2 regions of the Faecalibacterium longum genome follow, and region 2 is predicted to be linked to the other one. Evidence: riboswitches for the same ligand, from Rfam matches in the RefSeq annotation. Region 2 holds a riboswitch; the other holds the start of a gene.
What was found. A riboswitch is a leader RNA that binds a small molecule or an ion and turns the genes downstream of it on or off. The one in region 2 is predicted to bind FMN.
Positions count from the first base shown of each region.

Region 1: linked by a shared signal. The riboswitch ahead of ribD (bifunctional diaminohydroxyphosphoribosylaminopyrimidine deaminase/5-amino-6-(5-phosphoribosylamino)uracil reductase RibD) and the one ahead of AAAU26_RS14065 (ECF transporter S component) in region 2 are both predicted to bind FMN.

Region 1 is NZ_JBBNIH010000157.1:8,027-22,708, forward strand. Features, by position in the region: gene AAAU26_RS09905 (DUF4349 domain-containing protein) at 1-183, opposite strand, end outside; gene AAAU26_RS09910 (RNA polymerase sigma factor) at 170-661, opposite strand; gene AAAU26_RS09915 (hypothetical protein) at 903-1,475, opposite strand; gene argF (ornithine carbamoyltransferase) at 1,475-2,470, opposite strand; gene AAAU26_RS09925 (deoxycytidylate deaminase) at 2,631-3,110, opposite strand; gene AAAU26_RS09930 (elongation factor G) at 3,365-5,446, shown strand; gene greA (transcription elongation factor GreA) at 5,649-6,134, shown strand; gene lysS (lysine--tRNA ligase) at 6,153-7,664, shown strand; gene AAAU26_RS09945 (low molecular weight protein-tyrosine-phosphatase) at 8,006-8,455, opposite strand; gene AAAU26_RS09950 (winged helix-turn-helix domain-containing protein) at 8,452-8,868, opposite strand; gene ribH (6,7-dimethyl-8-ribityllumazine synthase) at 8,889-9,365, opposite strand; gene AAAU26_RS09960 (bifunctional 3,4-dihydroxy-2-butanone-4-phosphate synthase/GTP cyclohydrolase II) at 9,387-10,583, opposite strand; gene AAAU26_RS09965 (riboflavin synthase) at 10,596-11,237, opposite strand; gene ribD (bifunctional diaminohydroxyphosphoribosylaminopyrimidine deaminase/5-amino-6-(5-phosphoribosylamino)uracil reductase RibD) at 11,201-12,325, opposite strand; FMN riboswitch at 12,477-12,591, opposite strand; gene AAAU26_RS09975 (hypothetical protein) at 12,972-13,214, shown strand; gene AAAU26_RS09980 (DNA primase family protein) at 13,207-14,526, shown strand.
Region 2 is NZ_JBBNIH010000177.1:38,112-52,793, forward strand. Features, by position in the region: gene AAAU26_RS14015 (TrkH family potassium uptake protein) at 1-1,176, shown strand, start outside; gene AAAU26_RS14020 (aldo/keto reductase) at 1,234-2,385, opposite strand; gene dusB (tRNA dihydrouridine synthase DusB) at 2,882-3,901, shown strand; gene yfbR (5'-deoxynucleotidase) at 3,902-4,495, opposite strand; gene AAAU26_RS14035 (YfhO family protein) at 4,666-7,071, shown strand; gene AAAU26_RS14040 (DUF3873 family protein) at 7,210-7,404, shown strand; gene AAAU26_RS14045 (HD-GYP domain-containing protein) at 7,588-9,411, shown strand; gene AAAU26_RS14050 (Crp/Fnr family transcriptional regulator) at 9,427-10,080, shown strand; gene AAAU26_RS14055 (ZIP family metal transporter) at 10,273-10,908, shown strand; gene AAAU26_RS14060 (mechanosensitive ion channel family protein) at 10,946-12,031, opposite strand; FMN riboswitch at 12,170-12,290, shown strand; gene AAAU26_RS14065 (ECF transporter S component) at 12,433-13,032, shown strand; gene AAAU26_RS14070 (MATE family efflux transporter) at 13,188-14,606, opposite strand.

The DNA of each region.
Region 1 (14,682 bases), on a different contig from region 2:
AACGCCGCAGAGCAGGCCGCAGGCGGCGATGCTCAGAGTCTTGCGGGGAAAGTGGATGGCTTTTTTCGGTTTCCTGGCGGGTTTCGGCGCCTCTTCTGCCGGCTGCATGGCGAGGAGCTTTGCTTTCAGGTCGTCCGAAGCGTGAAGGTCGTCTACCTCCATCTTGTACTCATACCACCTCATCTTCGATCTCCTCCTTCAGCATCGTATGTAACTGTGCGCGGGCGCGGCGAAGCCAGCTGAGCACCGTGTTGGTGGGTGCGCCCAGCATCCGGCCCACCTCGGCGGCGGTGTACCCCTCGTAGTAGTGGAGGTAGACCGCGTTGCGGTAGTTCTCGGGCAGGGCGCGCACGGCGTCCAGCACACTGCCGTCTTCCATCTGGTCCGGAGCAGGAAGATTCTCGTCCAGCTCGGTGTCCTTCTGGCGGGCGGCGCGGGTCAGGTCGTGGCAGCGGTTGATGGTCACACGCAGCAGCCAGGCTTTCAGGTGTTCCTCGCTCTCGAAGCGGCCATTGTAGCACAGCAGCTTTTCGAAAACATCCTGCACCACATCTTCCGCATCGGCGGTGCAGCTGCAGTTGTGCATGGCAGCTCGGAACACCGTGTCACTGTATCGCTGCACGGCCAGCGCAAAAATCTCGTTTTTGGTCAGCTGTCCCATAGTTCTATGCTCCTTTGATGTCCTGTGTACAGCAGGACCCGGTGGAAAAATTATCTTTGATTGGGGACATTCACCCTGTATACGGATGAGCGGCCCCGATTATTGCAGTTTATGGTGCAGAGCGGAAAAATCTTCCGCCCGGCATCGTACAAGGTACCCAAAGTATAACATGAATACGCCAAAAACAAAAGGGCCATTTGCCGCCATGTTTTGGCAAATGACCCTGAGAGCTTCTGTTCAGTTATCGGTAGAGCCGCTGGAAGAGGGCTACCCGCTCGGAGAGATAGGTCTCGGCCCGGGGATGGTGGAGCCAGCGCTTGCCCGCCTTGTCGCAGGCGAGACGGTGGCCCAGCGCGGCGGGGCAGGCGTCTATCTCTTCCACGTCCCGCATGGTGAGGGTGAGGCTCAGCGCCGCCGGAGCGTCCGGCAGGGGAGGGAGCGGGTCTTCCCAGACGAAGGGCGGCAGCAGCTGGACGGCGTATACCGTCCGGGTGCATTCTTCGGTGAGCAGCAGCGCGGCGGGCGCACCATCCGGCATGACGTGCAGGGAGGAATAGAGCAGCTGCAGCTGCGCCGGGGCCAGCAGACGGGCAGAACCTGCCTCTTCGTCGGGGGAGAGGGTGAGAAAATCCGCCGCCTCGTCGGCGTAGATGCGCCGGGCCGGTGCGCGGAACTGCGCATACAGCGCGGGCAGGGCAAACACGCCCTCCCGGTCTAAGGCCCGCTGCAACAGGCAGTAAAACTCCGTCAGCGGGTGGGCCGGGTCGGGCTGCGGCATCCCGAAATCGGGGCGCGAAACGTGTCCTCCGCCCATCAGCCGTTATAGCCCAGCGTGGCCGCCATGACAGCCTTGATGGTGTGCATCCGGTTCTCGGCCTCGTCGAAGACGATGCTCTGGGGGCCTTCGAAGACTTCGTCGGTGACCTCCATCGCGTCGCGGCCAAAGCGCTCGCCCATCTCCCTGCCCACGGTGGTCTTGTGGTCGTGGTAGGCGGGCAGGCAGTGCATGAACACGGCCTTGGGGCCGGCGATATTCATCAGGTCCTGGTTGATTTGATATGCGGCCAGGTCGTTGATGCGTTCGGCCCAGACCTCGACCGGCTCGCCCATAGACAGCCAGACATCGGTGTAGAGGACGTCTGCGCCCTTTGCGGCCTTGGCAGGGTCTTCCTCGAAGGAGATGGTCGCACCCGTCTCGGCGGCGGTGGCCTTGCACTGCTCCACCAGTGCAGCGTCCGGCTGGTACTTCTTGGGGGCGCAGGCGGTGAAGTTGAGGCCCATCTTGGCGCAGCCCACCATCAGGCTGTTGCCCATGTTGTAGCGGGCGTCGCCGAAGTAAACGAAGTTGATGCCCTTGAGGTGGCCGAAGTGCTCCCGGATGGTGAGGAAGTCGGCGAGGATCTGGGTGGGGTGGAACTCGTTGGTCAGGCCGTTCCACACCGGCACACCGGCGTAGTGGGCCAGGTCTTCCACGATGCTCTGGCCGTAGCCGCGGTACTCGATGCCATCGAACATCCGGCCCAGCACCCGGGCGGTGTCGGCGATGGACTCCTTTTTGCCGATCTGGCTGCCCGACGGGTCGAGGTAGGTGACTTCCATGCCCAGGTCGTGGGCGGCGACCTCGAAGCTGCAACGGGTGCGGGTGGAGGTCTTCTCGAAGATAAGGGCAATGTTCTTGCCGCGCAGAGCATCGTGGAGGATGCCGGCCTTTTTCTTTGCCTTCAGGTCGGCGGCGAGGTCCAGCAGACCTTCGATCTCTTCGGGAGTGTAATCGAGAAGCTTCAAAAAGCTGCGGTTCGTAAGATTCATTGTATATATTCCTCTCTATGCGCCAAAATTTGAATATTTATACTTTCACAGACCCTATTATAATACAGAGCAAAGGTGGGGTCAAGAGGAAGCACTTGACGCACCTGTCAAAATTGCGATCCAATGCAAAAATCAAGGTGCTATGAAAAAATTTAACATCTTACAACTCCAGCTCCGCCTTCCGCCCGCTGGGCTGGTAGGGGGTGAGCCGGACGCCGGCCTTTTTGAACATGAACCGCGCAGCTACGCTGGAATCGGTGTCGTGGTACTTGTCGCTGTAGTAGACGACCTCGGCGATGCCGGACTGGATGATGGCCTTGGTACACTCGTTGCAGGGGAAGAGGGTGACGTACACCCGCGCGCCCTTGAGGTTGTTGTGGGCGCTGTTGAGGATGGCGTTCAGCTCAGCGTGGCAGACGTACATATATTTCGTATTCAGCGGCTCACCCTCCCGCTCCCACGGCATAGCGTCGTCGTCGCAGCCGATGGGCATACCGTTGTAGCCCAGAGAGAGGATCTTGTTTTCCGGGCTGACGATGCAGGCGCCCACCTGACTGCTGGGGTCCTTGGAGCGCATGGCCGTGAGCAGGGCAATGCCCATGAAGTATTCGTCCCAGTTGATGTAATCCGTGCGTTTCATCGTGTGGTGCTCCTTGTTCTGCATAAAAATTGGGTTCGGTGGCCCTATTATAGCGTGCTACGGCAGCTTTTACAATAAAATATTTGCCCTCAAGGCAAAATGCACAAAACAAAGCTGGGAAGTTTGGCAGGGTAAAAGCCGAAAATTTCAAATGAAATATTCAAAAATCGTTTGAAGTGTGGTATTATCTTTGTAAAATATGCCACAAAAACAGAGAGAATGCTCTGTGCGGCGGAAATGAGGGAAAAACCGATATGAAATACGCAAGCAACAACATCCGTAATATCTTGATCGCAGGCCATGCCGGCAGCGGCAAAACGACGCTGACCGAGGCATTGGTCTATTTTTCGGGCGCTGCCGAGCGTATGGGCCGGGTCGAGGACGGCACCACGATTTCGGACTTTGACCCCGAGGAAGCAAAGCGGAAGGCCAGTCTGTCGGCATCGGTCGTGCCGGTGGAGTATGAGGGCATCAAGTACAACCTCATCGACGCTCCGGGCCTGTTCGACTTTGAGGCAGGCGAGTACGAGGGCATCCGTGCAGCCGAGAGTGTGCTGGTGTGCGTGTCGGGCCGCAGCGGCGTGACCGTCGGTGCGGAAAAAGCGTTCCAGCTGGCCCGCAAGAACGGCAAGGCAACGATGGTCTTCGTCTCGAAGTGCGATTTGGAGAACGCGAACTACTTCAAGATTCTCGAGGACATGAAGATAAAGTTCGGCTCCACCGTCTGCCCCTGCGTCGTCCCGGCGAAGCTCGACGACGGCACCCCCGTGTACATCAATCTGTTCAGCCAGAAAGCCTTCAAGTATGAGGGCGGCAAGCAGGTGCAGGTCGATCTGCCCGACATCGGCCACCGCTTCCAGGGCCTTATCGAGGCTATGAGCGAGGCCATCGCCGAGACCGACGACGAGCTGATGGAGAAGTTCTTCGGCGGCGAGGCATTCACCACCGAAGAGATCGTCGATGGTATGCGCAAGGGCGTCAAGGATGGCCTCATCACCCCTGTGTTCTGCGGCAGCGCTGTCAACCAGCAGGCTCTGGATATGCTGCTGTACAATATGCATAAGCTGCTGCCCAGCCCGGAGCACAACAGCGTTCTGGCTGAGGATGCCAACGGCGAACCCGTCGAGCTGACCTGTGCAGAGAGCGAGCCTACCGCTGCCTACGTCTTCAAGACTGTGGCCGACCCCTTCGTGGGCAAGCTGAGCTATCTGCGCGTCGTCAGCGGTAAGATCACCGCAGGCGCTTCTCTCGTCAACGCCCGCACCGGTGAGACCGAGAAGATGGGCAAGCCCCTCACTGTTATGGGCAAGAAGCAGACTGAGGCCGAGAGCATCGGTGCCGGTGACATCGGCGCTGTGGCAAAACTGGTCAGCGCAAAGACCGGCGACACCCTCTGCGACGCTTCCCGCGTGGTCAAGCTGCCCGCACCCGTCTTCCCGAAGCCCAGCCTGTTCATGGCTGTCACCGTCGCCAAGAAGGGCGACGAGGGCAAGATCAGCAGCGCTTTGGCCCGTCTGATGGAAGAAGACCCCACCCTGAGCTACGTCAACAACGCCGAGACCCATCAGCAGATCATCGGCGGTCTGGGCGAGCAGCACCTCGACGTGGTCAAAGCCAAGCTGAAGAATAAGTTCGGCGTGGAAATTGGCCTCGAGGCTCCGCGTATCGCTTACCGCGAGTCCATCCGCAAGGCCTGCCAGAAGCAGGGCCGTCATAAGAAGCAGACCGGCGGCCACGGCCAGTTCGGCGATGTCGTCATCAACTTCGAGCCCTGCGACAGCGAGCAGGTCGTCTTCGAAGAGAAGGTGTTCGGCGGCAGCGTGCCGAAGAACTTCTTCCCGGCTGTTGAAAAGGGTGTCCGCCTTGCCGCTGAGAAGGGTGTGCTGGCCGGTTATCCTGTGGTCGGCCTGAAAGCCACCCTGCTGGACGGCAGCTACCACCCCGTGGACAGCTCCGAAATGGCCTTTATCATGGCTGCAAAGCTGGCTTATAAGGCCGCAATGCCCGAGGCTGGCCCTGTCATCCTCGAGCCTATCCACACCCTGAAAGCTCATGTTCCCAACGACAATACCGGCGACATCATGGGCGATGTCACCAAGCGCCGCGGCCGCGTGTTGGGCATGGAGCCCGACGAGGACGGCTTGCAGACCATCATCGCCGAAGTGCCTCTGGCTGAGCTGGCCAACTTCACCACCTTCATCCGTCAGACCACCCAGGGCCGCGGCTGGTTCACTACCGAGTTCGCCCGCTACGAGATCCTGCCTGAGATGCTGGTTCCCGCCGTGGTCGAGCAGGCCAGGAAGCTGGGCAATCTGGATGAATCCGCAGACGACTGAATAAGACATTTTCCAAGCCCTGTCGGCACTTCCCTCTGTCGGCGGGGCTTTTTTGCGGCCTTTTTGGCCCGCAGGGCGGCAGTTTTTATTGACAAGGCCGCGGCTTGCTATTATAATGAATAGGTCAAAATGGCATTCGTGTGCGGTTTTATGTTTTATGACACTCTGCCGTACCCCAAAAAATAGATAAGGAGATTTCCAAATGGCACAAGAGATCAAGATGTCCGCTGCTGGCCTGAAGGCAATGCAGGAGGAACTGGAATACCTGAAGACTGTCCGCCGCAAGGAGCTGGCAGAAGAGATCAAGGAAGCCCGCAGCCACGGCGACCTGTCCGAGAACAGCGAGTACGATGAGGCCAAGAACACCCAGGGTCTGGTCGAGAACCGCATCACCGAGCTGGAGCAGATGGTCAAGAACGCTGTCGTCATCGACGAGAGCGAGCTGAGCGTTGAGAACGTCTCTGTCGGTACTCACGTCACCATCCAGATGGAGGGTGAGGACGAGGTCGAGGAGTACGACATCGTGGGCCGCACCGAGGCTGACCCCCTGAACGGCAAGATCAGCGACGAGAGCCCTGTGGGCCACGCCCTGCTGGAGAAGGCTGTCGGCGACACCGCCGAAGTCCTGCTGCCCACCGGCCATACCGTCAACTACAAGGTGCTGGGCATCACCCACTCTGCAAACTGAGCCAAGCGGGAGGAAATTATGGAAGAACAGAAGAAGAACCCCGCACAGGGCCTGTCTGAGAGCGAGCAGGTGCAGGTGCGCCGCCAGAAGCTGGCAGACCTGCAGGCTGCAGGCCACGACCCCTTTACCCTGACCAAGTTCCCTCAGGATGCTTACTCTGCTGACCTGAAGGAAGAGTTCAAGGACCTGCCCAACGAGACCGACAGCGGTAAGAAGGTCGCACTGGCCGGTCGTCTGATGTCCAAGCGCGTCATGGGCAAGGCAAGCTTTGCCCATCTGCGCGACGATAAGGGCGACATCCAGCTCTACGTCCGCCGTGACGAGCTGGGCGACGACGCTTACGCTGCTTTCAAGAAGCTGGACGTGGGCGACATCATCGGCGTCAAGGGTGAGGTGTTCCGCACCAAGACCGGTGAGCTGAGCGCCCGTGCCGAGGAGATCACTCTGCTGGCCAAGAGCCTGCGCCCCCTGCCCGAGAAGTTCCACGGCCTGACCGATACCGAGATGCGTTATCGTCAGCGCTATGTTGACCTCATCGCAAACCCCGAGGTCAAGGAGACCTTTGTCAAGCGCAGCAAGATCCTGAAGGAGATTCGTGCTTATCTGGACGAGAAGGGCTTCCTCGAGGTCGATACCCCCATCCTGACCCCGTTCGAGATCGGTGCATCCGCACGTCCCTTCTACACCCATCACAACACCCTGAACATGGACATGGTGCTCCGCATCGAGACGGAGCTGTACCTGAAGCGCCTCATCGTGGGCGGCATGGACCGCGTCTATGAGGTGGGCCGCATCTTCCGCAACGAGGGCATGGACCCCAAGCACAACCCCGAGTTCACCACCATCGAGCTGTATCAGGCGTTCACCGATTTCCACGGTATGATGGACCTGGTGGAGGAGCTGTATAAGCGCCTCGCTCAGAAGATCTGCGGCAGCCTGGTCATCCCCTATCAGGGTAAGCAGATCGACATGGGCCACTGGGAGCGTTTGACCATGATCGAGGCCGTCAAGAAGTATTCCGGCGTTGACTTCAACGACTGGAAGACCGATGAGGACGCCATCGCCGCTGCCAAGGAGCACCATGTGGAGCTGCCCGAGGTTCCCACCAAGGGCGCCATCCTGGCCGAGTTCTTCGACGCCTTCGTCGAGGACAAGCTCATCCAGCCCACCTTCATCTATGATTACCCCGTCGAGATCAGCCCGCTGGCCAAGCGCAAGCCGGATGATCCCGCTTTCACCGAGCGTTTTGAGTACTTCATCGACTGCACCGAGTACGGCAACGCTTTCAGTGAGCTGAACGACCCCATCGACCAGAAGGGCCGCTTCGAGCGTCAGGTCGCCGAGCGCAAGGCCATCGAGCCCGACTGCAAGGCACAGGTCGATTACGACTACGTCAACGCTCTGGAGTACGGTCTGCCTCCCACGGGCGGCCTCGGCTTCGGTGTTGACCGTCTGGTCATGCTGCTGACGGACAGCGCTTCTATCCGTGACGTGCTGCTGTTCCCCACGATGAAGCCGATTGAGCAGTAAAACACAAAATTAAAACGCAGGTACGATGAAATTTTGAACGGATTTCAAGCAACATCTGCGGTACTACACCACAACTACACCAATTTTGGGACGTTTTCCCGAAAAGGAGCCTTACAAAGCGGTGTGGTGTAAGAATCGAATAGGCGGATTGGTGTAGTAGGTACACTGAACCCCAAACGCAAAAATGCGGCAGCTATGTTGTGAAAATACAACGTAGCTGCCGCTTTTTGTTTCGTATAGAGATTTTATGCTGACAGGCAACTTCTCCTGTGGTTAAATCAATTTGTCGTTGGCAAGTGTCAAACACTCCTGATTTGGCATACGCCAAAATTTACGCCAATTTAGCGCAGTTCCTCAAGCAATGCCGTGCATCCTTCCAGTATATCCTGCCATGTGGCTTCAAAATCTCCCGTGAACCATGGGTCTGCCACTTCACGGGGATGATCCGTATGCGCCATCAGCAGCGAGACTTTATGCTGTGGGTCTCCGCCGACAAGCCGCAGGATGTCGCACAGATTACTTTCGTCCATGCCAATCAGATGATCATACCGTGCATAATCCAGCCGGGTCATCTGCCGGGCGGTCTTGCCGTTGCAGTCGATGCCATGTTCTGCCAGCTTCTGCCGTGCAGGAGGATAGACCGGATTTCCGATTTCCCATGCACTGGTGGCGGCTGATGCGATTTCAAATTGCTCGGATAGTCCTGCCTTGGACGTAAGGTCTTTCATCACATACTCCGCCATCGGGCTTCGGCAGATATTTCCGAGACAAATAAATAAGATCCTGGTCATGCCGGGTCGTTCTCCTTTTGGCTTACAAAAGCATAGCCGCCGTGGGTAGTGCGGATAAAGCTACCGCAGCCGGCCAGCTTCTTTCGCAGATTGGAAACGGTATTTGCCACGACCTTTAAGGTGTCGTCACAGTTTTGTCCCCACACAGCACGGAAAAGCTCTTCTTTTGAGAAGATTTGTCCTTCGTGGGAGGCAAGCATCAGCAGCAAATCGAACTCCAGTCGTGTAAGGGAGACTTTTCTGCCGTTGCACGACACTTCGTGGGTCATTCCGTCCAGTGTAAGCCCCGGAAGAACCAACTTCTCCCATGAATCAATGGATATTTGCTCTGCCTCGATGTGCTCTCGTTCCAGAAGCATCCGGATCTTCTGCTCTAATTCCGGGTCAGGCTGTCGGGTCTTTATAACGATCATGGCAAACTCCTGCGTGTATTTTACTCTGCGGCGGTATCCATTTCCCGGAGCAGGTTTACCATCTCGATGGCACTGACTGCACAGTCATAGCCTTTATTACCTGCTTTGGTGCCTGCCCGCTCGATGGCCTGTTCGATGTTTTCGGTGGTCAGAACACCAAAGAGGACGGGAACCCCGCTTTCCAGCGAGACCGTGGCAATGCCTTTGGAAACCTCATTGCACACATAGTCGTAATGGCTGGTAGAACCGCGAATCACGGCACCAAGGCAGATCACAGCATCATACTTTCCGCTTTTTGCCATTTTAGAGGCAACCAGTGGGATCTCAAAAGCACCCGGAACCCATGCAACATGAATATCAGCGTCCTGCACATCGTGCCGGAGCAGACCATCCATTGCTCCGCTCAGAAGTTTGGACGTGATAAATTCGTTGAAGCGGGCAGCTACGATACCGACCTTGATGTTCTGAGAAACCAGCTTACCTTCAAATGTTTTCATTTTTAAATACCTCTTTCGTTGTTAATATTCCAGAAGATGCCCCATCCGTGCCTGCTTCGTTTTCAGGTAAAACAGGTCATACGGGGTCGCCGTCATCTGAATGGGTACGCGCTCGGAGATCTCCAGCCCAAACTCGGAGAGCTGATATACTTTGTCCGGGTTATTGGTAAGCAGGCGCAGGCTTTTTACGCCAAGTTCCCGGAGGATCTGTGCGCCGAGATAATACTCCCGTTCATCTCCATGGAACCCAAGAGCGAGATTGGCTTCCAGCGTATCCATGCCCTGCTCCTGAAGTTCATAGGCACGCAGCTTGTTGATCAGACCGATGCCCCGGCCTTCCTGCCGCATATAGAGCAGGATACCCCGGTCTTCTTTTTCGATCTGCGTCATGGCAGCGGCCAGCTGTTGGCCGCAGTCACAACGCAAAGAGCCAAATGTATCTCCTGTCAGGCATTCCGAGTGGACGCGGCACAGAATATCCTTTCCATCGCCAATGTCACCTTTTACCAGTGCAATGTGATGCTCTCCGTTCAGGCGGCTCACAAAACCATAAGCTCTGAAGGTGCCATACTTGGTGGGCAGGTTCACTGCCGTCACCTGATCGACCAGTTTATCGTGACACTTGCGGTACTCCTGTAAATCACGGATGGTGATGAATTTGATCTGGAAACGCTCTGCCAGCTTTGCCAGTTCAGCGGTGCGCATCATCGTGCCATCCTCCCGCATGATCTCGCAGCACAGGCCGCATTCTTTCAGCCCTGCCAGACGGCACAGGTCAACGGTTGCTTCCGTGTGACCGTTGCGCTCCAACACACCGTTCTTTTTTGCCAGAAGGGGGAACATATGGCCCGGTCTGCGGAAATCTTCTGCTTTTGCGTGATCGTCCACACAAGCCATCGCCGTAATGGAACGCTCTGCGGCAGAAATGCCCGTAGAAGTAGAAACGTGGTCGATGGACACCGTAAATGCCGTTTCATGGTTGTCGGTGTTATACTGCACCATCTGCGGAAATTGCAGCTTCTGGACGAAAGCCTCGGACATCGGCATACAGATCAGACCTTTGCCGTGGGTCGCCATAAAGTTGATGTTTTCGGTGGTGGCAAATTCGGCAGCACAGATGAAGTCCCCCTCGTTTTCACGGTCGGGGTCATCCGTTACCAGAATGATTTTTCCTTGCTTCAGGTCTTGCAAAGCTTCGGGAATGGTATTGAAGTTCATCGTAAACTCTCCTTAAAAGCCGCAGCGCAGCAGCATTTCTTTTGTGAGCGTGTTTTGCTTCGGTGTTTCTGATGGAAGCAGCCTCTCGATATATTTTCCAACAACATCGGTTTCCAAATTGACAAAATCCCCTTTGTGCCGTTGGTTCAGGTTCGTCTGACGGACGGTGTGCGGTATCGTGGACACGGAAAAGCCCGTAGGTTCCACCGCAGCCACGGTCAGGCTGATACCGTCTATTGTGATAGAGCCTTTTTCAACGACATAGCGAAGGATTGCAGGATCTGCATGAATGGTGTACCAGATAGCCGTATCGTCTTTTCGGATATTAGCAATGCGTCCGACGCCATCCACATGGCCTGCTACGATGTGTCCGCCAAAACGTCCGTTGGCCGGCATGGCACGTTCCAGATTGACAGCACTTCCAACGGTGAGCTGTGCAAGTGCAGAGCGGTTCAAGGTCTCGTGCATGACATCCGCAGCAAAGCTATCCGGGAAGAGCTGCCTGACGGTCAGACAGATGCCGTTGACGGCGATGCTGTCACCGATTCTGGTTTCTTCCAGAACCGTTTTTGCACGAACAGTCAGTACGGCAGAATGCTGTCCCCGATTGATGGATTTTATTGTTCCGACTTCTTCCACGATTCCGGTAAACACGGGTACTCCACCTCACTTTCGATCAGGAAATCTTTGCCAAGCTGTTCCAATCGGCTGTTCTTCAGGCGGAATGCAGCATCCGGAAGCGGGACACCTGCACCCTCAATGGGTACTTTGGCATCCCTTCCTCCGAACAGCTTCGGGGCAATGTAAGCCTGTACCTGCTGCACGATGCCGCTTTCCAGTGCAGACCAGTTCAAGGTTCCGCCGCCTTCCAGCAGAATGCTGTCGATCTGCTCCTGCCCCAGCTGTTCCATCAGTTGCAGAAGATTCACATGACCGCAATGCGCTTCCAGACAAAGGACCCGGCACCCGGCCTGTTGATATGCCGCCTGCTTCTCCGGGTCGCCGCAGCAGGTCGCAAGAATGGTCGGAACCTGTTTGGCGGTCATGACCACCTGTGATTGCAGCGGTGTCCGCAAATGTGTATCACAGATGATCCGGACGGGATCACGGCCACCCTCTATCCGGCAGGTCAGCAGCGGGTCATCTGCTAGGATGGTTCCGACTCCCACCATAATGCCGCGGAATCGGTGTCGCTGCCGTTGAACATGATTCCGGGCAATTTCCCCGGTGATCCATTTAGAAGCGCCTGTGTATGTGGCGATTTTTCCATCCATCGTCATGGCGTATTTCATGGAAACGAAAGGGCGTTTTGTGGTGATATAGTGGAAGAATACCTTGTTCAGCGCATCGCATTCCTCTTGCAGAACATTTTCGGTCACATCTATGCCGTGTGCGCGCAGGATTGCAATTCCTTTTCCAGCCACCAGCGGATTCGGGTCAGCAGAACCCACGACCACCCGGTGAATGCCCGCGTCCAGAATCGTATCCACGCAGGGCGGCTGCTTTCCGTAATGGCAGCACGGCTCCAATGTCACATACAGGGTCGCTCCCTGCGGATCTTCGGTGCAGGATGCCAGCGCATTGCGCTCCGCATGAGCCTGACCGTATCTCTGGTGCCAGCCCTGTCCGATGATCCTGCCCTCTTTTGCGACCACGGCACCCACCATCGGGTTGGGAGATGTCCATCCGCAACCCTTTTTTGCAAGCTGCAAAGCCAGACGCATATACTCTTTGTCGTTCATCGTGTTGCCTCCAAAAGAAAAAGCCCTGAACAAAAACGTTCAGGGCAAGCCGAAAAGACACAAGGGACCCTTGTGCAAAAAAGAAAGCTCCAGAATGCAAACGCATCCCAGAGCAGCCTCCACAAGCGCCGAACCGTGCGGGCTCTGCGCTTGGTATCTTCTTTCATCCAGACTGTACTGTCGGCTTCGGAGTTTCACCGAATCATGCCTTACGGCTCGTGGGCTGTACCACCGGTAGGGAATCGCACCCTGCCCTGAAGATTTCTGATTCAATTACAGCGGCATTATAGCACGGCTCCTTTCGGATTGCAAGGGCATTCTGCAAACCGGGACGAAACCGGGATGAAGATGGGTACGAAACTTTTTGACTATTATTGCCTTGTCAAGAGGGTAGGCGTCGTCCAGCCCTCTCTCTTTTTGCCAAAGTTTCCCTTGCTTTTTCTTGCACCCTGCCGAAATCAGCGTATTCCCAAAACTTTTTGTTGACACGGCTCGATTTTTGTGGTAATCTATCCCAACAATTGAATATAACATATTTTTACATATTCGTTCAGACCCTGCGGGGCTGAACATTTTGGCTTTCAGCCGTTACATAACCGACTAGCATGACCTTCCAGAAAAAGCGAAGGCATGGCTGGTCTGTTTTGTGACGGCTTTTTTGTTGCCGTTTTGCCTGTTGAACCTTGAAAACCGCATGACCGTCTGCATGGGATACCCGGCGATGACCCCCAAGTGGGAGAGCCGGAAAACGCCGCCGGAAGGGGGCAGGAAAGCCATGCAGGGAGAACGGCAGGATGTTGATTTCCCAGTTGCGGAGAAAAACGATGTGCTCAAAATGATCACATCGTTTTTCCGTAACGCCAAGAAAGGACGGTGTGCCTATGAGTAATTTTACCCCTGCATGGTTCAAGAAAGGTTTTTTCAACGAATCCCTGTTCTGTGACGATTTTCTGAGCATCCACCAACTGCTTTACTCGAATGGCGCATTTTTCACCCCGGACGGCAGAATGGTGGACCCCATGCCCCTGCGGTGTGAGATCTTCGAGATGATGCGTGAATACGTCGGGGCGAACCTTGCCAAGAAGGTCACCAATGTGGTGGACGTGCTGAAACTGGCGGCACAGGTGGAGGACTTTCCGCCTGTCACCGACCGCATCGCACTGGCAAACGGCACCCTGTATCTGGACGGTACCTTTCAGGAGGGCAAGCCGGAGATCGTGCGCAACCGCCTGCCTGTCAAGTATGACCCGAAAGCCGCCCAGCCCGTCCACTGGCTGCGGTTTCTGTCCGACCTGCTCTACCCGGAGGACATCCCCACCGTGCAGGAGTTCATCGGCTACTGCCTGATTCCCAGCAATAAGGGCCAGCGCATGATGGTCATCAAGGGCAACGGCGGCGAGGGCAAGTCGCAGATCGGTGTGGTGCTGTCCCGGCTGTTCGGCTGCAACATGAAGGATGGCAGCATCGGCAAGATCTCGGAGAACCGCTTCGCCCGTGCTGACCTGGAGCACACCCTGCTCTGCGTGGACGACGATATGCGGATGGAAGCCCTGCGCCAGACCAACTATGTCAAGTCCATCGTGACCGCACAGGGGCAGATGGACTTGGAGCGCAAGGGCAAGCAGAGCTATCAGGGTTGGATGTACGCCCGCCTGCTGGCGTTCAGCAATGGCGATTTGCAGGCATTGTATGACCGCTCGGACGGTTTCTATCGTCGTCAGCTCATCTTGACCACCAAGGATAAGCCCCTGTCTCGTGTGGATGACCCGGACATTGCCGAGAAGATGGCGGCAGAGGTCGAGGGCATCCTGCTGTGGGCATTTGAGGGCTTGCAGCGGCTGGTGAAGAATGGCTTCCAGTTCACCGAGAGTGACCGTGCCAAGCGCAACCGGGAACTGGTGAAGCGGGACAACAACAATGTGTTTGATTTCCTCGAATCCGAGGGCTACATCCGCCTGAAGGCGGATGCCTGCACCAGCTCGAAAGAGCTGTATGAGGTCTACAAGATGTGGTGCGAGGAGAACAGCCTGAATGCGATCAAGGCCAGAGGGTTCAGCGATGCGCTGATCGCCAACCAGCGCAGGTATAATCTGGAATCCACCAACAACATCGTCAATTCGTCCGGGCGGCGTGTCCGGGGCTTTATCGGCATTGAAGCCCTTGTGCAGCCCGACCTTACTCCCAACAGTTGGCGAGTATGACCCCCTATAAAGGAGAATTTGGGTGTTTTGCTGCGTACGTGTGTACGCAGCAGTCGGCTTTCTCTGTACGCACGTACGCAGCGATTGACCGAAAACGCGCCATATAAGGGGCTTTGGTTGGTGGTCAAAACGACCACCAACCAACCCCATAGCGTT
Region 2 (14,682 bases):
CTCGTCGTGCGGGATACATGGAGTCAGTTTTCGCTGTTCGGGCAGGTAATCATCCTGATGCTCATTCAGGTGGGAGGCCTCGGCCTTGTCACCCTCACCAGCTTCTTCGCGCTGGCGGCCCGGCGGCGGATGGGCTTCCGCGACCTGCGGCTGCTGGGCGAGAGCGTCTCGGCAGACGGCCTGTCCAAGGCCACTGAGGTGCTGAAGATCGTCATCAAGCTGGCGGCGGCTTTCGAGGCCGTGGGCATCGTGCTGCTGCTCTTCGCATTCGTGCCACAGTTCGGCGCAGAGGGTGTGTGGGTCAGCGTGTTCACGGCCATCTCGGCTTTCTGCAACGCAGGATTTGACCTCTTCGGACGGTTTGGCGCCTACTCCTCGCTGGTGCCGTACGTCAACAACTACTATGTGCAGGCTGTCATCATGTTCATGATCATGGCCGGTGGTCTGGGCTTCATGGTCTGGGTGGAGCTGGCAGAGTACCGCAAAAAGCGGCGGCTCTCTCTCCACGCGAAAGTCGTGTTGCAGTTCTCGGTCATCTTCTGGGTGGGCGGCGCGGTGCTGCTGGCCCTGCTCGAGTGGTCGAACCCCAGGACGATGGGCGGCCTGTCCGTCCCGGGCAAGATAATGGCGGCGCTGTTCCAGTCGGTATCCACCCGTACTGCGGGTATGAACACCATCGACCTCGCGGCCTGCAGCCCCATCAGCAAGCTGCTGATGAGCGTGCTGCAGTTCATCGGTGCGGCTCCCGGTTCGACGGGCGGCGGCGTCAAGGTGACGACCTTCGCGGTGCTCATCCTGACCATCCGCAGCGTGGCACAGGGCCGCGACGACTGCGTCATCGGCGGCCACCACATCGAGTCCAAGACGGTCTACCGCGCTCTGACCATCATCGTCATCGGCGCGGTGGCGGCGTTCGGCTCTGCCGTCGTGGTGTACTACAACACCGCAGAGACTGTGTCGGTCATCGACTGCATCTTCGAGTCCTGCTCGGCGTTCGGTACGGTGGGCCTGTCGGTGGGTGTCACTGGACAGCTGAACACCGGCGCGAAGCTGCTGTATATGGCCTGTATGTTCATGGGCCGCGTTGGCCCGGTGTCGCTGGCGATCAGCTTGACGGCAAAGCCCGACGACAACAAGCGCAAAGTCCTCCCGGTGGGTCACATCAACGTAGGTTAAACAAAAAGCGGGCGCTCCACCTGTCCGGAGAGACAGAGGAGCGCCCGCTTTCACTCATTATAAATTGTCCAGTTCCGTCTGGAGCTTTGCAAGAGAGTCCCGAATCGGCAGATGCTGGGGGCAGATGGCCTCACACTTGCCGCAGCGGACGCAGTGAATGGCCTTTTCGGCATCCGGGAAGCAGGCTGTCCACTGCTGGCGGATGGCGTCCTTATTGCCGAACATCCCGAGCTTGTTCCAGATGCTGAAATTGTCCGGAATGTCCACGCCCATGGGGCAGGGCATACAGTAGCGGCAGCCGGTGCAGCCGATTTTGATGTGGCTGCGCAGGACGTCGGCAGTCTGCCGGATGGCGGCGTTCTCGGCGTCGGTCATGGGGCGGAAATCTCCGAAGGTGGCGAGGTTGTCGTCCAGCTGGTCTTCTGCGCTCATGCCGGAGAGGACGACCTTCACATTTTTGTGGCTGGCCACCCAGCGCAGCGCCCACGAGGCCGCGCTGGCGTCGGCGTCCAGTGCATTCAGCGGCGCGGCAGCGTCCGGCGGCAGCTGTGCCAGCGTACCGCCCTTGATGGGCTCCATGATGATGAGGGGAACATTCAGTTCTTCGGTAAGAGCATAGCCCCGGTCGCCTGCGATCTCCTCGGCACGGTCATCGGTGTCGAGGTAGTTGTACTGCAGCTGGCAGAAGTCCCACGGCTGGTCGCGCAGGATGTGTTCGAAGCCCGCCGCGTTGTCGTGGCAGGAAAAGCCAAAATTCCGGATGCGCCCGGCGGCCTTCTGCTCCCAGAGCCAGTCCACAATGCCCATCTCTTTGGCCGCATCGTAGCGGGCTTTGTGCAGGGAATGCAGCAGATAGAAGTCGATGTAGTCCACGCCCAGCCGCTCGAACTGCTTCTCGAAGATGTCTTTGGCCTCGTCGAGGGTCTTGCAGCTCCACACAGGCAGCTTGGTGGCGAGGTAGAAGCTCTCCCGAGGCCACTTGGCAATGACCCGGCCCACGAAAGGTTCGCTCTCACCGCCGTGGTAGGGGAAAGCGGTGTCAAAGTAGTTGACGCCCGCCTCCCGGGCAGTGTTCAGCAGCTTTTCGGCCCGTACTTCGTCGATGCGGCCATCCGGCAGGGTGGGAAAGCGCATACACCCGTAGCCCAGCAGCGAGGTGGAGATGTCCCGCCCGCTGCCGTCTTTTTTCGTCCAATCACGATACTCCATAGCCATTTCTCCGGCGGGGGTCTGCCCGCCGCTCCTTTGCCCTAAGTATAGCAGGAGAAATTGCGATAGACAAGACGAACACCCCGGCCTGCAGGAAGCCGGGGTGTTGTATTCGTGCGGGAAATATGATATTCTATAGGTGCTGCCGGTGCAGCAAGGTACTGTCTGCAATGTAGGTGGTCACGCCCTTCCGGCCCTGCGCCGGGGAGGTGAACTTTTTGCTATCCCCTGACGCATGGTGCGAAAGGGGGGATGTTCCATGACGTTTGAACAGGTCGTATTGCTGCTCTCGCTTCTTGGCGGAGCGATCTACATCACGTTTCAGATCAGCTGGACCATTTTTAACAGCAAAAAGAAATGACCGCCACGCCCCCAAAGCTTGCGGTCATTTCTTTTGATCTAAAGCCGGAAGGACGCTGACCATTCGCAGGCAGTGCCTTTCTTGTTTATAGTATAGAGCTTTTGCAAGCCATTGTCAAGCAAAACGAGGGATAAGATGGATTCTCTGAAAATCGGAAATATCACCCTGCCCCACCGGGCAGTTTTTGGCCCGATGGCGGGCTTTACGGACGCGCCCTGTCGTCGGCTGATGGCCCAGCACGGCGCAGGATTTACGGTCAGCGAGATGGTGTCCAGCCGGGCGCTGGTCTACCACGACCACAAAACGGTCAGCCTGCTCAAAGCCGAACCCAACGGCGCACCCTACGGCGTGCAGATCTTCGGCGAGATACCCCAGATCATGGGCGAGGCTGCAGCGGCCATTGAAGAATACGAGTTCGACTTTCTGGACATCAACATGGGCTGCCCGGCCCCGAAAATCGTCTCGGGCGGTGCAGGCAGCAAGCTGATGCTGGATCCCGACCTCTGCGGCCGCATCGTCGAGCAGGTCAAGGCCCACACCACCCGCCCGGTGACGGTCAAGATGCGGAAAGGCTGGGACGCCGACCACATCACGGCGGTGGAGTGCGCCAAAGCCTGCGAGCAGGCGGGGGCTGAACTCATCGCCGTCCACGCCCGCACCCGGGAGCAGATGTACACCCCGGGCATCGACCCGGACATCATCGCCAAGGTCAAGGCGGCGGTGAAGGTGCCTGTGCTGGGCAACGGCGACATCCACACGGCAGAAGATGCCGTGGAGATGATGCAGCATACCGGCTGCGACGGCGTCATGATCGCCCGTGCCGCGCTGGGCGACCCGTGGCTCTTCGAGCGGGTGAACGCCGCCATCGAGGGCCTGCCCGCTCCCAAGGAGCCGAACCTGCAGGCCCGGATGAACGCCCTCCGCCGTCAGGTGGAAGAGATGGTGGAGCAGAAGGGCGAATACACCGCCATGCCTCAGGCCCGCGCCCAGACCATGCACTATATGAAGGGCCTCAAGGGCGCTGCCGCCCTCCGCCGCTACTGCTGCACCCTGTCCCGCCTGGAAGACCTGGACGAGCTTATTGCGGCGGTGTTCGAAGAGCAGCGCAAGGCCGGGCTGGACCCGGACGACGTGCGGGAAGTCCCCTTCCCGTGATCATTCGCTGCGGGTCAGCTCGTCGAGGTTCTGGGTGAAGCAGGGGAGGCAGTGCGCCATGAACCAGTCGGCCTCGGGGCAGTGCATCCCTTCCAGTGCCTCCCGCTGCTGACGAAGCGCGGCGTCAAATTCGTGGTTGCCGCTGCGCTGCTCCTCCATGCACTTGATGAGGGCCGAGAGCCGGTCAGCAGCTTTCAGGAGCCGCTTTTCCTCGGCGGTCAGCAGGCTGCCGGTGATGAAGGGGCTGACCTCCTCGGCCAGCTCCGGCGGCAGCAGACGGGTCATGGAATCCACACTCTCGGCCTCCAGCGCCTTATAGGCGTCCCGCAGGCCGGGGCTGCTGTACTTGACCGGCGTGGGCATATCGCCGGTGATGATCTCGGGTGCATCGTGATAGAGCGCCGCCACCGCCACCGTCTTGGGGCGGCAGGGCGTGCCGGTGTACCGCCGCGCGATGAGGCAGAGGGTATGGGCCAGCAGGGCAGTGTCGCAGGTGTGCTCACTGAGGGATTCCGGGCGGGTGGAGTGCATCAGACTCCACCGGGTGATGTACTTCATCCGCGCCAGAAGGGCGCTGAACGGGTATAGCTTCATGTCAGCCTCCTTGAAGTGTCTTTGAGAGGGTTATACCCGCCCGGCGGGCGAATGTCAAGCAAAACACAAAAATTCTTTTTTTCCACACAGCCGCGTGCTATACTGGAACGCGAGAACGATGCGGGCGATGGGCCTGTGCCGCCCCTCCGGGCGGGGAAAGAGGATAGACAATGGACGATTCAAAAAATCAGACCGGAAATGCCCGGCTGCTCAATATGCCGGGGCGGCGGGACCAGATGCTCCGCACCATGCTGCTCTGTGCGCTCACGGCGGCGATATTCTTCCTGCCGTTCTATATCATCGACGGTGGATTTTTCCACTACGCGGGCGATTTCAACAGCCAGCAGATCAGCTTCTACCGCTATATGAACGGCTTCATCAAGGGGGCAGGCTACCCGGACGGCATGGCCGACGCGGCCCGCAGCACCTTCTCCTGGGCCACCGACCTGGGCAGCGGCGCGATGAACGCCTACTCGTTCTACCTGTATGGTTCGCCGTTCTTCTGGCTGTCCCTCATCTTCCCCCAGAACTGGCTGCCCTACCTCATGGTGCCGCTGCTGGTGCTGAAATTTGCTGTGGCGGGCGGCGGCGCTTACCGCTACCTCTGCCGCTATGTCCGCCGCTCCGATCACGCGGTGCTGGGCGCCTGCCTGTATGCCTTCTCGGGTTTCAGCATCTACAATGTCTTCTTCAACCACTTTATCGACGTGGTGGCCCTCTTCCCGTGGATGCTCTGGGCGCTGGACGAAACGCTCTACGAGCAGGAAGAGCACTACGGCCTCTTCGCGTTCTGGGTGGGGGTCAACCTGCTTAACAACTACTTCTTCTTCATCGGACAGGTCCTCTTCCTCGTCATCTACTTCATCTGCAAGCTGACGACGAAAGATTTCCCGATGAATGTCCGACTCTTCGTCCGGCTGGCGTTTGAGAGCCTGCTGGGCGCGGCTCTGGGCTTCGTCCTGCTTTGGCCGGCGGTACTCAGCATTTTGCAGAACCCCCGCACCATCGACCTGTCGTCGGGCTGGGGCTTTCTGACCTACTCGAAGGTGCAGCAGTATCTGGCCATCCTGCTGAGCTGGATCTTACCGCCCGATTCGCCCTACATCACCTCCATCTGGTCGGAGGGCATCATCAAGTGGACGAGTATGTCGGCCTATCTGCCCCTGTGCAGTCTGGCCGGCGCGATGGCCTACTGGCGGGCGCGGAAGGGCGACAGCAAAAAGCGAATCGTCGCCACCTGCGCCATCTTTGCGCTGGTGCCGGTGCTCAACAGCGCCTTCTACGCCCTCAATTCCAGCTACTACGCCCGGTGGTACTACATGCCGGTGCTCATCCTCTGCGCCATGACGGCCAGTGCGCTGGAAAGCCCCGACATCTCTGCCGACGAGCTGGACGCCCCGGTCCGGGGCATCGGCTGGCTGATGCTCGCGACGCTGGCGTTTGCCCTGGTGCCGGTGCAGGACAGTGATACCAAAGAATGGTCGCTGGGTGTGCTGCAGAATCCCGGCCAGTATGTCGCCGTCCTGAGCTTCGGCATCGGCGGTCTTATCCTGTACCACCTGCTCTGCCGCCGCTGGCGGGGGAGCAGGGCCTTTGCACGTCGGATGACGGCAGTGGTGCTGGCCTTTGCCTGCGTGTTCAGCATGGTACACATCGGCATCGGCAAGTTCGGCCAGTGGCACACCGACAGCGACCTTGTGGAGCAGTACACCTCTGCCATCAAGCTCAAGGATGACCTGCCCGAGGGCGACTGGCGCGTGGATACCTACAAGACCCACGACAACCTCGGCCTCTGGCTCGACAAGAGCAGCCTGCAATATTTCGGCAGCACGGCTGCGCCCAGCATCCTCAGCTTCTACCCGGCACTGGGCGTCAAGCGGGATGTCCGCAGTGAGCCGGACATCTCCAACTACGCCCTGCGGGGGCTGCTGAGCGTGAAATACCTCATCACCACGCCCGAAAAGCAGGAAGATTTCCTCGCCGCTGCGGACGACGGATGGAGCTATTACGACACCAAAGACGGCTTCATGCTCTACGAGAACGAGAACTACGTTCCCATGGGCTTTACCTACGACTACTATATTACGGAGGAGTCCTACGAGACGACCGTTAAAAATACCCGCGCGAACCTCCTGATGCGGGCGCTGGTGCTCAGCGAAGAGGACGCCAAAACCTACGGCAAGTACCTCAAGAAGCTGCCTGACGCAAAGCTGGACGACCTGTGGTACGACACCTACGTCTCTGACTGCGCCGACCGCCGCGCCTCGGCCTGCAGCACCTTCCAGATGACCAACTCCGGCTTCCATGCGGAGATCACGCTGAAGAAGGATAACCTTGTCTTCTTCTCCGTACCGTACGACGATGGATTCACGGCCTACGTCAACGGCAAAGAGGCAGACATTGTCTGGGTGGACGAGGGGCTGATGGCCGTTCTGGCTCCGGCGGGGGAGAACACCATCGACTTCGTCTATCAGGCCGACGGTTATTCCCTGGCCAGTAAAGTCTCGCTGGCAGCGCTGGCGGTATTCGTCCTATACGCCGGGTATTTTGTCTGGAAGAAAAAGAAACGCTGTTGAATCGCGGTTTGTCAATGCACATTCTCCCATAAAATGCAGAGCGCTTTTTGTGGAAAGAGCGAATAGCCCTTCCGGCCAAAACGTGATAAAATGAACACGTTGTGCTGCCAGAGCAGCCGGAAAGGAAGCGCGAAAGCTATGGAACAAAGCTATTTGATGCCGGGACAGGAACGATGGGAATCATTCCGGGATGCAAATGGGGTGCCGAAAGTTCGCTATTCTTACTGCTCGCTGAAAGGGCGGCTGTTCCGCTGTGTGAGCTGCAGCCGGGAAGAGGCCGAACGCCTGTGCGAGGACTGGCTGGTAGGCCAGGATCGCTGCTACCGTAACTGAAGATCCGATTTGACAAGACTGCCGTGCAGAAAGACGATGCACGGCAGTCTTTTTGTGCGTCAGAAACGGACCGGTTGGAAAAATCAGTTGATTCTAACTTGAAAAGACGGTATAATAAACTATTATGGGAAACAAGACTCTGCCAACAGCAGAGCGTGAAAAAACGGAAAAGGGGGAGAGCGGATGGACGCACGATTCGAGCGCTATATTGAAAATCTCAGGACAGTCCGCACCCTCTCCCAGCCTAAATTCTCCCCGGATATGAAAGCGAAGGAGCTGCTGGAAACCATCCAGTCCAACGCCATCAAGTGCTTCGACTACATGAAGGAGAACAACGCTATCCTCAATGAGCTGGTATTCCAGCGTGCGCCTGCGGAGCTGACGAGTGCCGAAATTGCCAGCCTGCAGGAGTTTGCTGACAAGATGTTCAACTACGCCAGCAGCGAGGACTGCGGTATCGCCTACAAGGTCTACAGCCTCCTGCTGGAAAACGCCCGCATCCGGGGCGACAAGCCTGCCATCGTCCGCTATCTGTATGAAAAAGCGGTTTCACTCCACTATCTCAATGTCAAGGGCAGCGACTATGCCATCAACCCTTACGGGACGCAGGTGCGCGGCCTTTTTCGGGAGGGTGCAGGCTATATTGCGGAGTATGAGTCCTTTGATAAGACGACAAAAGGCTACATCATGCGCTGTCTGGGCAACAGCCGGATGTCCATGCCGCGCAGTACGCCGGAAGAATGCGCCGAATACATGAAGGTATTCGACAAGGCGATGGGGATCATCACCGACCCTTACTACCACCGGCTCGACCCGGATCTTCCGTGGGGCAAATTCGAGTATGCGATGCATATGGACCGGGAGACGCTGCTGAGCTATCTGCGCCGCTACAACGACCCAGTGGTCGCCGCCAAGGTGATGGAGTCGGCGGAAGCCATCTACCGCGACCGGGTGCTCTATAAGGGCGAGGAGGCACGGCTGCAGAACTGGCGTGTCAGCTATCTTTATAAGGCGGCCTGCTTCCATGCCGGACGGTGTACGGCCCGCGAGGTGGTGGAAGAGCTGTTGGACATCATCCACCACACCGACATCCAGGACTACAGCGATACTGGCATCAACAAGAACCTCACGGCGGTGTCTTATCTGATGGCCTACGAGGTCAAGATGCCGCCTGCCGACCGTAGGGAGATGGCATGCCGCACCGAAGAAGTGATGGACCGCAGCTTGCGGTATCTGAACAATGTACCCCAGAATCAGTACTCCCGTGTGGTCAGCCGTGCCGTGCGCGAGCTGGTGGAGATGCAGGCCGAGGCCGGAACAGCCCGCCGCAGTCTGCTGAATTATATCCTCGTGGCTCACAAGCCGACCTATGTCCACTCCATGATGGTGGCCGGACTGACCCGCATGTTCGTCAAGCAGATGCTCAAAAAGTCGCCCGAGCTGTTCGTGGGCGTCATGGGCTGCAAGACGGTGGAGGAAGTCCGCCGCAATCGCATTGAAATATGTGAGCTGGCCTATGAGTGCGGCCTTTACCACGATGTAGGCAAGAGCTATGTGTTCATGTACATCGGCAACAACTACCGCCGCCTGCTGGACGAGGAATTTACCTGCATCCAGTGGCACACGGTGTTCGGCTACGAGCTGCTGTGCAATGTGGGCGGAAAGGACGACCTGGCCCCGGCGGCGCTCTACCACCATACCTTCTACGACGGACACGGCGGCTACCCGAAAAATTATCCGCCCTGCCCGGCGGACATCAAGCCCATCGTGGACGCTCTGACCGTGGCCGACTCACTGGACGCGGCCACCGATAATATCGGCCGCTGCTACACGATGGCAAAGCCGGTGGATACGCTGCTGGGCGAATTCCGCGCCCAGAGAGGCACCCGCTATGCGCCCGAGGTGGTGGCGCTGTTGGACGATGAGGAGTTCTCCCGCGATTTGAAGGAAACGCTGGATGAGACGCGCAAGAGCGTCTATCTCGAGGTCTACCACGTCAAGCGGTAAAAGGGGGCGCTGAGGGTGAAAACACAGAAAACGCCCCTTTTTCAGGGCATTGGCGAGACGGCGCTGGCTGAGATGTTTACCTGCGGCGGTGCGCGCTGCAAGACCTACGCGAAGGGCGAAGTCCTTCTGCGGGCGGGCTGCATCACCCGTGAGGTGGGCATCGTGCAGGCGGGCGGCGTCAACATCGAGAATATCGACCTCTGGGGCAACAGAAGCATCCTGAGCTATGTCCCGGCGGGGCAGGTGTTCGCGGAGACCTATGCCTTCTGCGGCGAGCCGATGATGGTGGACGTGGTGGCGGCGGAAGAGACGGAAGTGCTCTTTTTGAACATGGATGTCCTCATCCACACACCTCACCCGGACAGCGAGTGGCAGCCGGTCCTCGTGCAGAACCTGCTCAACATCTCGCTGCACAAGAACCTGGCCCTCTCGGAGCGCATCTTCTGCACGGCCCCGAAGACCGTCCGGGGACGGCTGCTGCTGTATCTCTCCAATCAGGCCGCGAAGGCGGGCAGCAAAAGTTTCCGCATCCCCTTCGACCGTCAGGGCCTGGCCGATCACCTCAACCTCGACCGCAGCGCCCTCTCGAAAGAGCTGGGCAAAATGCGGGATGAGGGAATACTGGAAACAACAAAAAACGAATTTACCCTGCATGAGCTGCCGGAATGAGGAGAGCTTTTTCTCTTCACATTCCCCCTTTCCGCCGCATACATCGGTGGGAAGGGGGAATGCAATGTGAACATCTATCTGTTTGCAGCGGTCATCCTGCTGCTGCCGGCGCTCTGTACGGCGCTGGGAGCGGCGGGGGTCTTTCTGGTGCGTCGGGCCGACGAGCCCCGCACCCGGCGGATGCTCTGCGGCATGGCGGCGGGCATCATGCTGGCCGCCAGCGTGTGGAGCCTGCTGCTGCCTGCCATCGAGAGGGCGGAGGCCGGGATACTGCCGGTCTGGCTGGCCCCGGCGGCGGGGTTGGTGCTGGGTGCTGTGGGCCTGCTGCGGCTGGAAGAGGCTGCCGGACGGCTGATGCACACCGGGTCAAAAGAGCATGGCCGGATGGGCCGGGTGGTGCTGGCCGTGACTCTCCACAATCTGCCCGAGGGCATGGTGGTGGGACTTGCGGCGGCGCTGGCCCTGCAGGGTGAGCCGGAGGCCGTCAGCGGGGCGCTGGCCCTTGCACTGGGCATCGGCTTGCAGAATATCCCGGAAGGCGCGGCGGTGAGCCTGCCGCTGGTGCAGGCCGGGCAGGGGAGACGGAAAGCCTTCTGCGCCGGTGCTGCGTCGGGCCTCGTGGAGCCGCTGGGGGCATTGCTGGCGCTGGCCCTCGCGGGCTGGGTGAGCGCGGCTCTGCCGTGGCTCATGAGCGCCGCCGCCGGGTGCATGGTCTGCGTGACGGCTCAGGAGATGATACCGGAAGCCGTGGAGCAGGACGAACCGGCGGGCGTCATCAGCGTGGTGCTGGGTTTCGCCCTCATGATGGCGCTGGATATTGCGCTGTAGCAAAAAAGCCGATGCAGCTGCATCGGCTTTTTTGCTGTCAGTTCTCTTTTGCGAGGTAGACCGTCGTGGAGGGAAATGCGAAATCCACGCCGTCGGCCTTCATCACGTCCATGATGTTGAGGTTCAAATCGTTCTGCATCCGCAAAAACACGCCGAGGTCGGCAGTGCGCAGATAGGCAGAGACCATCAGGTTGATGCTCGAGTCGCCGAAGCCGGTCATCCGGACAAAGGCGGTGTCCTCGTAGGTGTCGGGGCTGGCCTTGAGCATGGCGTCGAGGTCGGCCATCAGCTTTTCCAGCTGGGGTCGGGTGGTGTCGTAGGTAACGCCCAGCGTGAAGCGGTAGAGCCGCTTGTTGCGGAGAGTAGCGTTGTTGATGGTGGCACTGCTGACGGTGCTGTTGGTGAGGATGTAGATGGAGTTATCCACGGCCCGGACTTTCGTGGAGCGGAAGTTGATGTCCACCACTTCGCCCTCCACGTCGCCGACGGTGATCCAGTCACCGATGGAGAAGGGCTTGTCCAGCAGGATGACCACGCCGCTGAAGAAATTCTTGGCCATATCCTGTGCGGCCAGAGAGATCGTAAGGCCGATAAGACCGGCACTGGCCACGACGCTGCCCACGGGCAGGCCGCTCTCCTGTGCGATGGTCGCGCCGCAGAGCACCACGACGGCTACTTTGTAGACTTTATCCAGCAGGGTGAGCAGGGTGCGGTTGGTGCGGACTTCTTCGCTGGACGAGGCCAGCAGCAGAGCCGCGATGCCGGAAGCGTGGTAGAAGCCGGTGCCGATGAGGAAGACCAGCATCATCCGGTAGACTTTGAGCAGCAGGGCCGCAAGGCCGGGGATGGCCCAGGGCAGGCTGCGCAGGGCCAGATACATGCCGGTGTACCACGCGATGCGGGCCGCCGGGCGGGCAAAGCTTTCCAGCAGGGGGTGCGTAAAGGCAAAGTGCCAGCTGCGCTTCAGCAGGCGGGGGAAGAGATTTTTTTGCAGCCAGCGGCTGACGACCCAGCCGATGAACAGCAGGGCCAGCGCACAGACGCACCGGGCTGCAAAGGCCAGCCAGCCTTCCAGCAGCAGTCCGGCGATGGAAAAGCCGAGATCGTTGATGGTGAAAAGCATAGAAACAGATACCTTCCTGACGAATAATAAAATCAGTATATCATATTACAGCCAGCGGTGCAAATCGGGAGAGGCTTGTTAAAAAATGCATAAAAGGGCTTGACAAGACAAACCTGCCGCGTTATACTCTGCGAAGAAAGTTCGTTTCAGGGCGGGGTGCGATTCCCCACTGGCGGTACAGCCCGCGACCACTCCCAAAGAGTGCTGACCTGGTGAGACTCCGGGGCCAACGGTATAGTCCGGATGCAAGAAACGGCAGGCAATTTGATTTGTTTGTGCGCGCCCTGTTATAGTGTAAGCTATGGCAGGGCGCGTTTTCATTTGTCTTCCCGGTTCCAGCGAGCGAGAAAAGGGCTTTCCAGTCTTTATTTGAATGGGGCAGCCGCCCCGGGAGGAAAATTATGAGAAAAGATACGACCCACAACCTGACCGTTGCCGCCATGCTCAGCGCAGTGGCGTTCATCCTGATGTTCATCGAGTTCCCCGTCCCGATGCTCATCCCGTCCTTCGTCAAGATGGACTTCTCCGACCTGCCCGCCCTGCTGGGCGCGTTCGCCCTCGGCCCGGTGTACGGCGTGGCCATCAGCTTCATGAAGAACCTGCTCCACATCGTCGTCAAGGGTACCAGCACTGCCTGTGTCGGCGAGCTGTGCAACTTTATGCTGGGCGCTGTCTTCTCCGCTGTGGCGGGCTTCATCTACAAGCATCATAAGAGCCGCAAGACCGCCATCCTCGGCGCGGTAGCGGGTGCCGCCGCAATGGCCGTCTTCAGTGTGCCCTCCAACTACTTCATCACCTACCCGGCCTATGTGGAGTTCTACCATATGCCGCTGGAAGCCATCCTCGGCATGTATCAGGCCATCCTGCCCTCTGCCGACAGCCTCATAAAGTGCCTCGTCATCTTCAACCTGCCCTTCACGCTGGTCAAGGGTCTGCTGGACGCCGTGCTCTGCATGGTCATCTATAAGCCTCTGTCTCCCATCCTGCATGGCCGGAAGTAATTAAAAGAAAAACCTCTCAGTCAAAGCCTTTGGCTTTGCCAGCTCCCCTATCGAGGGGAGCCTCTGGCGAAAAGGGAAAGTTCCCGGTTTTGCCAAGGCCTCTCCTCGGTAGGAGAGGTGGCATCGCGAAGCGATGACGGAGAGGTTTATTTTTTTTATTGCAGTGCTCCCTTATCGAGCCACTTGCCCCTTGCAAGCCGAATGAGGAACAGCGCGCCCCGGATGCAGAGCTCGATGCACATGGCGGCCCAGACGCCCACGAGGCCCAGCCGGGGAGCCAGCAGGAAGGCGAGGGTGAGCCGGACGCCCCACATGCTGAACAGGTTCAGCAGGAAGCAGCCTGTGCTGTCGCCTGCGCCCTGCATCGCGCCGCTTGCTACGATGCTGGCTCCGAACATCGGTTCTGCAAAAGCCTCGATGCGGAGGACCTGCGCACCCAGCGCGATGACGGCGGCATCTGCCGTGAAGATGCCCATAAGGGCCGGGGCGAAGAGCCAGAGCCCCACGCCGGACAGTGCCATGATGCCTATGCCCATCATGGTGCAGAGCCAGGCGAACCGCTTTGCCATGTCCCGGCGGTGTGCGCCGACGGCCTGCCCGATGAGGGCGATGGAGGCGTCCTGAATGCCGTAGCCTGCCATGTAGCAGAGGCCCTCGGCGCTGACGCCGAGGCTGTTGGCCGCGATGGCCACCGTGCCGAGGCCCGAGACGATACGGACGAGCAGCACCTGCGCCGACGAGAGGGCCGCACGCTCAGCGGCCAGCGGTGTACCCACCCGCCAGAGATTGCGCAGGCAGGCGGAAGTGATGCGCCAGCTGCCGGGCTTTCGGATGCAAAGCGGGCCGTCCCGCAGTAGCAGGACGCCCAGCGCCAGCAGACCGCCGATGGTCGTGGAAAACGCTGTGCCAAGTGCCGCACCCGGGACTTCGAGGCCGGCACCCCAGACTGTGACGCTCTGGCCGAAGAGCAGGATCTGCCGGGTGGGGTTGATGAGGAAGAAGTTGAACACCACGTCCAGCAAACAGACCAGCACGCTGATCAGGCTGGGCGTCAGGGCGTCGCCGGTGGCGCGGAGCATGGCTGTGTACATTCCCATGGCCATCGTGAAGGGGAGGGCCGCCGACCAGATGGCGAAGTAGGCGCTGGCATCGGCTTGAAGCGAGATGTCCGCCCCCAGCCACCCGGGCAGGAAGCGGCTGATGCCGACGCCGAAAGCCGCAGCGCCCAGACCCAGGATGAGGTTGAAGAGCATGGACTGCCGCAGCACGCCCCGGGCGTCCTGCCGGCGGTCGGCCCCGAGGTACTGGGCGATTTGGATCGAAAACGCGGTGTACAGTCCCACAAGGATGCCGTGGAGCAGCCAGGTGCTCGAGCTGACGATGCCGATGGCGGCGGTGGCCTCTGCGCCGATGTGGCCCACCATGGCGGCGTCGATGTACTCCATCGCCGTGACCACCAGCTGCTCCAGAATGGAAGGGATGCTCAGCGCCAGCGCGATGCGGGCCGTGTCGGACAGCGGGATGTCCTCGCCCTGCCGCATCCGGGCCGAGAGCTGCTCCAAAGAAAGTGTCATGTCGTCTCCTGTTTTCTGTGTTGATAAGTTATCTTACTATTATAGGCACGGGGAGGAAAATTGTCAAACCGGGCGA